2 regions of the Devosia sp. P3_B2 genome follow, and region 2 is predicted to be linked to the other one. Evidence: riboswitches for the same ligand, from Rfam matches in the RefSeq annotation. Region 2 holds a riboswitch; the other holds the start of a gene.
The links. Region 2 has a riboswitch for cobalamin ahead of AC1DV8_RS00435 (HupE/UreJ family protein). Riboswitches for the same ligand answer to the same signal wherever they lie in the genome.

Region 1: it holds a riboswitch for cobalamin, as region 2 does, so the genes downstream of both, AC1DV8_RS05550 (CbtB domain-containing protein) here and AC1DV8_RS00435 (HupE/UreJ family protein) in region 2, are expected to answer to the same signal.

What each region holds. Positions count from the first base shown of each region.
Region 1 covers NZ_JBFUGO010000003.1:2,769-6,972, reverse strand. The annotation lists gene AC1DV8_RS05570 (zinc ABC transporter substrate-binding protein) at 1-250, shown strand, start outside; gene AC1DV8_RS05565 (NAD(P)/FAD-dependent oxidoreductase) at 319-1,227, shown strand; gene AC1DV8_RS05560 (DMT family protein) at 1,202-1,558, opposite strand; gene AC1DV8_RS05555 (hypothetical protein) at 1,680-2,279, shown strand; cobalamin riboswitch at 2,300-2,520, shown strand; gene AC1DV8_RS05550 (CbtB domain-containing protein) at 2,556-2,738, shown strand; gene AC1DV8_RS05545 (CbtA family protein) at 2,763-3,527, shown strand; gene cobW (cobalamin biosynthesis protein CobW) at 3,524-4,204, shown strand, end outside.
Region 2 covers NZ_JBFUGO010000001.1:75,397-79,600, reverse strand. The annotation lists gene AC1DV8_RS00445 (hypothetical protein) at 1-188, opposite strand, end outside; gene rplS (50S ribosomal protein L19) at 302-859, opposite strand; gene AC1DV8_RS00435 (HupE/UreJ family protein) at 1,081-1,665, opposite strand; cobalamin riboswitch at 1,700-1,892, opposite strand; gene AC1DV8_RS00430 (hypothetical protein) at 1,992-2,339, shown strand; gene AC1DV8_RS00425 (copper chaperone PCu(A)C) at 2,386-2,946, shown strand; gene trmD (tRNA (guanosine(37)-N1)-methyltransferase TrmD) at 2,955-3,635, opposite strand; gene rimM (ribosome maturation factor RimM) at 3,632-4,171, opposite strand; gene rpsP (30S ribosomal protein S16) at 4,175-4,204, opposite strand, start outside.

The DNA.
Region 1 (4,204 bases), on a different contig from region 2:
CAGCCCCGAGGTCTCTCCCGGCGCCGATCGCATCAATGAGATCCGCAACAAGCTCAAGACCCTCGACGCCGCCTGCGTCTTCGCCGAGCCGCAGTTCGACCCGCGGATCGTCAACGTCCTTACCGAAGGCACCACCGCCAAACAGGGCGTGCTCGACCCCGAGGGCGCCAATCTCGACGAGGGCCCCGGCCTCTACCGCCAATTGATCGAGAACCTCGCCACCAACCTCAAGTCCTGCCTCGCGCAGTAGCGCCGAAGAAGCACCGGCGGGGAACGTCTCGCCGCCGCTGCCATTCTCCGTACCAACAGGATCGTCCCATGTACGACGTCATCATCATCGGCGGCGGCTTTGCCGGCCTTGCCGCCGCCACGCAGCTCGGTCGCGCCCGCCGCAGGGTGTTGGTGCTCGATACCGGCAAGCCGCGCAACCGTTTCGCCGCCCACTCGCACGGCTTCCTGTCGCGCGATGGCGCCGCTCCTGGTGAACTGCTCGCCGAGGCCCGCCGCCAGCTCGACACCTACAAGACCATCGAACGCCGCACCGCCGAGGCGATCTCGGCAAGCGCCGTCGACGACGGCTTTTCGCTTGAGCTCGCCTCCGGCGAACAGCTCACGGCCCGCCGCCTGATCCTCGCCCACGGTGTTACCGACAGCGTCGATACGATCCCCGGCATGGCCGCATGCTGGGGCAAGAGCGCGCTGCATTGCCCCTATTGCCACGGCTACGAAGTCGCCGACCGGCCGCTCGGACTACTGCTCCGCGAAGGCGACATCCTGCACCTCGCCCGCTTCTTCTCCGAGTGGACCAACGATCTGACGCTGTTCGCCAACGGCACCCCCGTCGATCCGACGGCACAGGCCGCATTGGCCGATATGCGGGTGAAACTGGTCGAGGAAGCGGTGGTCCGTTTCGACCACGACGACGGCATGCTGAACTCGGTGGTTACCACTGCGGAGCCAGTGCCGCTCGCGGCGATCTTCGTCCACGCCCCGATCAGCTTCTCCACCAATCTCGGCGTCGAACTCGGCTGCGAGACCAAGGCCGGCGCAGTCGGCGATTTCTTCGTCGTCGATCACACCCAGCAGACCTCGATCCCCGGCGTCTATGCCGCAGGCGACGCCGCGCGCCCGATGCACAACATTAGCTTCGCCGTCGCTGATGGGGCAGGGGCAGGCGCTTTCGCCCACCAGTCGCTGCTGGCTACTTCAACGGTCCCCGGAAAATGAAGAACGCCCCGGCAAAGATCAGCAGAAATCCGACGGCGTGATTCCAGGTCAGCTTCTCGCCGAGCACGAACACCGCAAAGCCGGCGAACACCGTGAGGCTGATCACCTCCTGGATGGTCTTCAGCTCCGCCGCCGTATAGGCGCCATAGCCGATACGGTTGGCGGGGACGGCCAGCCAGTATTCCACCAGTGCGATGCCCCAGCTCACCATCACGGCGACCCACATCGCCATGCTGGGGAATTTCAGGTGCCCGTACCAGGCGACGGTCATGAAAACGTTGGAGCCGATCAGTAACAGGATCGGCATCACCGTCTGGAAGGTGAAGGGCATCGGGCACCTGCGCGAATCAGCTGGGGGTCAACCCATTGATCGCCGCGCCCAGCTTCCGCCGCAAGGCCTGCCCAGACTCAACGCGGTCCGCTAGAATCGACGGATCAAACGGAGGTCGACCATGCGCTCCCTCATCCTGTTCCCGCTGCTGCTGCTCGCCGCTCCAGCCATGGCCGCCGACATCGCCTGCGACGGCCCATTCGCCGGCGACAGCTCCGAAGCACGTCTGATCGAGACCTTCGGCAAGGATAACGTAGTGACCGGCGACGTCCCCGGTCCCGAAGGCTCCACCGTACTCGCCACCACGGTCTTTCCGAACGATCCCGCCAAGACCATCGAGTTCGGCTGGTGGGACGAGGAAAAGCACGAGCGCGTCGCCTATTTCACCGTCCCGCCCGGTGACACTGCGCCGGGCGGCCTGAAGCAGGGCCTCACGGTCAAGGAAGTCGAAGCGCTGAATGGCGGGCCGTTCCAGATGTTCGGCTTCTTCTGGGATTACGGCGGCGCTGCCATCTTCGAGGGCGGCAAGCTCGCACCTCCTGCAGATGGCTGCATTGTCTCGGCCCGTTTCGCCGTCGGCGAATACCCGGCCGACCTCAACGTCGATGCCATCTCCGGCGATATGCAGATCTCGTCCACCGAGCCGCTGCTCGAAAAGGTCGATGCGCGCGTCGACACGGTCACCGTCGGCTATCCCGATTCCGCCGCGGCCGAAGATTGACCGCGACCCCTCCCGCGGCGTAACGATAGCCCCACGTTGGTTCCTCGGACCCGTTCGGGCGAGGGGATCAAAAGGGAACACGGTGCGGCGTACCCATCAGGGACCAAATCCGTGGCTGCCCCCGCAACTGTAAGCGGCGAGTGCCCTCCGACTATGCCACTGATGCCACGCGAGGTGTCGGGAAGGCCGGAGAACACGACGACCCGTGAGCCAGGAGACCTGCCAGCGTGCAACCGGGGACTCCCCCCTTTTCATCCGCACGGAGGGTGCAGGCATATGAATACTCAGGTTCAGACGGCGTCCGTCGCCAGTCTCTCTGTCTCGCAGCGCGTCATCGCAGGTGTGCTGGCATTGTTTATCGGCTTCGTCCTCGTCGGCGGCGTCGGCTTTGCCAGCGACATGGCCATCCACAATGGTGCGCACGACACGCGTCATTCGCTCGGCTTTCCCTGCCACTGACGCCGTCAAGCAAACGAGACATCGATGAAACTCTTCCAGCGAATCTTCTTCGCTGCGGTCCTTGCTGGACTCGCAGCTGGCTTGGCCATGAGCGCCGTGCAGCAGTGGCGCGTCGCGCCGCTGATCCTCGCCGCCGAGGTCTATGAAAACGCCGCTCCTGCCGAGGCTGCCGCCGAACACACCCACGACGCCGCCACCCCGGCCCACTCGCACGAGGAAGCCGCCCCCGCCCACGAGCACGACGAAGACGCCTGGGCTCCTCAGGATGGGGCTGAGCGCATCTTTTACACAGTGCTCGCCAACCTCCTCGGCTGCATCGGCTTCGCCTTCCTCCTCGCTGCCGTCTCTGTCCTCTCCGGCATCGAGATCACCGCCCGCAACGGCGTGATCTGGGGCCTCGGCGGCTTCGTCGCGCTGCAGCTCGCCCCGGCCTTCGGCCTGCCGCCCGAACTCCCTGGCATGCCCGCCGCCGATCTCGTCGCCCGCCAGGTCTGGTGGGTCGGCACCGCCATCGCCACCGGCGCCGGCATGCTGGCCATCGCCAAGCTCCGCAACTGGACCGGCATCGTTGTCGCCGCCGCGCTGATCCTCGCCCCGCACGTCATCGGCGCCCCCCAGCTCGCAGGCGAACACGCCACCACCGTGCCCGCCAACCTCGCGACCAGCTTCGCCGCCGCCACCCTCGCCACCGGCGCGCTGTTCTGGCTGACCGTCGGCCCGCTGCTTGGCTGGCTCAACGAGCGCTTCGCCAAGTCCCCCGCCTTTGCCCTGAAGGGTGCCCACGCATGAGCTCGACCGAAAAGATTCCCGTCACGGTCATCACTGGCTTCCTCGGCGCCGGCAAGACCACGCTCGTCCGGCACCTGCTCGCCCACGCCAAGGGCAAGCGCATCGCGCTGATCATCAACGAGTTCGGTGAGCTCGGCGTCGACAAGGAAATCCTCGCCGGCTGCGGTGACGAGACCTGCCGCGAGGAGGACATGATCGAGCTCAGCAACGGCTGCATCTGCTGCACCGTCGCCGACGAGTTCATCCCCACCATGCAGGCGCTGCTCGAACGGCCGGATCGCCCTGACCACATCGTCATCGAGACCTCCGGCCTCGCTTTGCCGCAGCCGCTGATCCGCGCCTTCAACTGGCCCGAGATCAAGTCCGAGGTCACCATCGACGGCATCGTCACCGTCGCCGACGCCGCGGCGCTCGCCGAAGGCCGTTTCGCCAATGACGAGGCGGCCGTCGATGCGCTCCGCTCCGCCGACGCCATGCTCGACCACGAAACCCCGCTCGGCGAATTGTTCGAGGATCAGCTTGTCGCCGCCGACCTGATCATCCTCAACAAGGCCGATCTGGTCACCGACGCCAATCTCGACACCATCGAGACCCACCTCCGCGCCGAAATGCGCCCGGGCACCGGCATCGTCCGCGCCCGCAACGGCCATGTCGATGTCGCGGCCCTGCTCGGCATG
Region 2 (4,204 bases):
GGCATGTGGATGTCGATGTCGCGCCACACCATCAGGTCGTAGCCGGCGCTGCCGGTCACCACCGCCTCGCCGAAGCGGGCATTGAGCAATTCGAGCAGGCCGGTCTCAACCAGCACGTTGCGGGTCTCGTTGCGGAGTTCGGCGGCCAGCCGCGCCCTCTCTTCTGCGTCCTGAAGAGCTGCGTCCATTCCAAATGTCCCTCTTTGGAATCCGTCCCGGGGCATCCCGACCCCGGAATCAAAAGCCCGGCTCGTGAGCCGGGCTGAAAATCTAGTGACGTAAGCGCCGAAACTGTGGCGACTTACTCGGCCTTGGGCTCGGCGGCAGCCTCGGTCGCAGCAGCAGCCTCGGCGGCAGCAGCAGCGGCGGCCTCGGCGGCGTCCTTCTCGGCGAGTTCCTTCGCCAGTGCCTCGGCGGCGGCGATCTTCTCAGCCTCGCGGGCGTTCTTGGCTTCGATGGCGGCTTCGCGCTCACCAGCCTCGATCTTCTTGGTACGGGCGCCGACGTTCTCGAAGATACGGGCGGCCTTACCGCGACGGTCGCGCAGGTAGTAGAGCTTGGCGCGACGCACCTTGCCGCGCTTGATCACTTCGACGCGGTCGATGTTCGGCGAGAGCACCGGGAACACGCGTTCCACGCCTTCGCCGTACGAAATCTTGCGCACGGTGAAGCTTTCCATGATGCCGGTGCCGGAGCGGGCGATAACCACGCCCTCATAGGCCTGCAGGCGTTCCTTGTCGCCTTCGCGGATCTTCACCCAAACCTTGACGGTATCGCCATGGGTAAATTCCGGATGGGCGCCCTTGGCGAGCAGCTTCTCGTGCTGCTCCTGATTGAGCTGTTCGATGATGTTCGACATCTGATGTTCCGTTCGTCTTTTTCAAAGGAGCGTTTCGCCGGCTTTCGCCGACCGCCCGGTCTTGGTTGCACGGATTTTTATGCATTATTGGCCGAGCCGAAGCTCAAGCGAGCGGGGCTATAGATGAAGAAAGCCCGCGAGTCTAGAGCAGGTCTAGGGCTCGCGGGCCTTTGATGTCACTTCGATGTCAGCCGCGCGACACTAGTCGCTGCGGACGAGGCTCAGAGCCAGCCAGCCAGCACCCCGACACCGCCCAGCGCGAACACGCCGCCCGCCACCTGCGCAACCGTCTTGCTGTACTTGCCGACGAGCTTCGATACGCCCATCGCCGCCCCGATACCCGCCGCGTGCAGCAGCGCGGTCGCGACGATAAAGCCCGCCGCATACTCGAAGCCCGAGGCATCGACCGGCATTTCGGCGCCATGCGCGTGGCCGTGGAAGACCGCAAACACCCCGACCAGGGCCGAAGCCGCCACCACCGGCATCGGCCGGCCGAGCGCCGCGACGCCGCCGATCACCACGCTCGACAGCGCAATTCCCAGCTCCACGAACGGCACGTCGATCTGCCCGACGCCGAGCATGAAGCCTACCGCCATCATGCCCACGAAGCTCAGCGGCACCAGCCACAGCGCCTTGCCGCCCAGCACGTAGGCGAACACGCCCACCGCCACCATGGCGAGCACGTGGTCGAGGCCACCCACCGGGTGCATGAAGCCATGCAGGACCCCGGAGGCGTCGCCGTGCCCGGTATGGGCGAAGGCGGCCGTCGGAACAGCAATGAGCAGAAGAGCCAGTAGCGCGCGCATAAATATCTCCATCTCGGGACCCACCGTCCCGCTCGCGTATGTTTCACTGACGGCCGGTCTCCTGGCTCCGGGCATCTCCCACTCCGCCTTCCCAGTCGCAAACCAGTGGCACGCTGAGTGGAAGTCAGGCCCGTTACAGTCGCGGGGGCGGCGCCGGCATCGCCCGAAGGCCACCGGCTTCCCGTTTCACGCATCACCCGATGCGCACCGTCGCCTTATCTCTGTCAGGTCTGGGTAGCGAGATCAACGGCAAGCCGCGCATTTGCCGCATGACGCGGCACCTCCTCCTGCGCTAGAGGAGCAACGTCCAACCGGGATAGCCGCCAGTGCTGAATGCGCGAAACATGGGAATCGAGGTGCTGCGCGCGGCTGTCGTGCTGGCGCTGATCTTCCTCAGCTTCGCCCACACACCGGTCACCGCGGCTACCACCGGCCCCGACGTGCTCACCGCCGCGCTCGACCTCAGCTATTGCGGCGACCTCCCGGACGAGCCCAAGTCGCACGCTCCCTGCCACGCCTGCCGCATCGGCGCCGGCGCCGACCTGCCCCCGCCTTGCACCCTCGCCCTCCCGGCCACCCTCGTCGCCACGGTTGCCTATGGCGCGATGCCGGTGCTGGTCCGACCGGCCACCTCCATCCGCCCCTTCGACGCCCGCGGACCACCTCTCGCCTGATCTTCCTCGCCTCGAATTCCCCAATTCCATTCGAAAGATCAGTTCAATGAACCGTCTCCTCATCCCGGCCCTGCTGGGCCTTGCCCTCGTCGCCACCCCGGCCTTTGCTCACAATGGCCTCATCCACGAGGGTTGCCCCACCGGCCAGGTGTTCACCGCCGGCGACCTCACCATCACTGGCGCCTACACCCGCGCCATGCTGCCCAAGGCCCAGGTTTCCGGCGGCTACCTCACCATTGAGAACAAGGGCAGCAGTGCCGATCGCCTGCTCGGCGGCAGCACCCAAGCCGCCAAAACCGTCCAGGTTCACCAGATGAAGATGGAGGGCGACATGATGAAGATGGGCGAAGTCGAAGGCGGCCTCGAAATCCCCGCCGGCGGCACTGTCGCGCTCTCCCCGGGCGGCGACGCCTATCACCTGATGCTCATGGGTGTCGGCACGCCGTTCGAAGAGGGCCAGTGCCTGCAGCTGACGCTGAAGTTCGAGAAGGCCGGCGAGGTGCCGGTTGTGCTCAACATCGGCGGCGCCGCAGCCGACGCTGCGCCCGAGGGCGAGATGAGCATGCCGATGGATCACTCGGACCACCAGATGGCCCCGGCGCAGTAAGCCCGGCGCTACCTCAGCAGATCCGGCCGGCGCGCCCGCGTGAGCTTCTCGCTCTCGGCGCGCCGCCACTTCTCCACCTTGCGGTGGTCGCCCGACGTCAGCACCGCCGGGATCTCGCGCCCCTCAAACAGCTGTGGCCGCGTATATTGCGGGTATTCCAAGAGCCCGTTCTCAAAACTCTCGTCGGCATGGCTCTCCGCCGCACCCAGTACCCCGGGGATCAGCCGCACCACCGCCTCGAGCAGCACCATGGCCGCGACCTCGCCGCCGGCGAGCACATAATCGCCGATCGAGACTTCCTCGAGCTGCCTGGCCTCGATCACCCGCTGGTCGATCCCCTCGAACCGCCCGCAAACGATCACCGCCCCCGGCCCCACCGCCAACTCGCGCACACGCTCCTGCGTCAGCGGCTTGCCGCGCGGCGACATCAGCAGCCGCGGCCGAGCATCGCCTTCCGGCGACACCGCGTCGATGGCTTTCGCGAGAATGTCCGGCTTCAGCACCATCCCGGCGCCGCCGCCCGATGGGGTATCGTCCACCGTCCGGTGCCGGTCGGTGGCAAAATCGCGCAGCTGGGTGGTCGAAAGGCTCCACAACCCATCCGCCATGCCACGGCCGATCACCGAGGCGCCCAGCGGCCCCGGGAACAGTTCCGGAAAGAGCGTGATGATGTGAGCCGAAAAGCTCAATCGGGTTCTTCTTCGCCCGGATCCGCCTCGATCGGCGGATCGATCAGCAGATACCCGTCCTTGACCCGCACCTCCGGCACAACGGTCTTGGAGAATGGATAGAGATAGGTATCGCCCGAGCGCGGATCGCGGATTTCGAGCAGGTCGCCGGCGCCGAAATTGGGCACCGCCATCACCTCGCCGATCTCCGAGCCGTCCGACAATCGGGCTTTCAGCCCGATCAGGTCGGCATGGTAGAAATCGTCTTCGTCGTCCGGCTCCGGCAGCAGCGCGCGATCGACATAGAGTTCGACCCCGTTGAGCTTTTCCGCTGCGTTCCGGTCGTTCACCCCCTCGATACGCGCCACGAGCACATTCGTCGTGGTGCGCGCCGAGAGGATTTTGATCGTCAGCCCCGGCTTGTCGGTCGACAGCGGGCCATAGGAAACCAGCGCCAGCGGGTCCTCGGTGAAGGACTGGATGCGCACTTCGCCCTTGATCCCATGGGCCGCGCCAATGCGGCCCATGAGGAGCTTGTTGTCGCCCGCTTGCGCCACGGCTTACTCGGACGCGGCTTCGGCTGCCGGCTC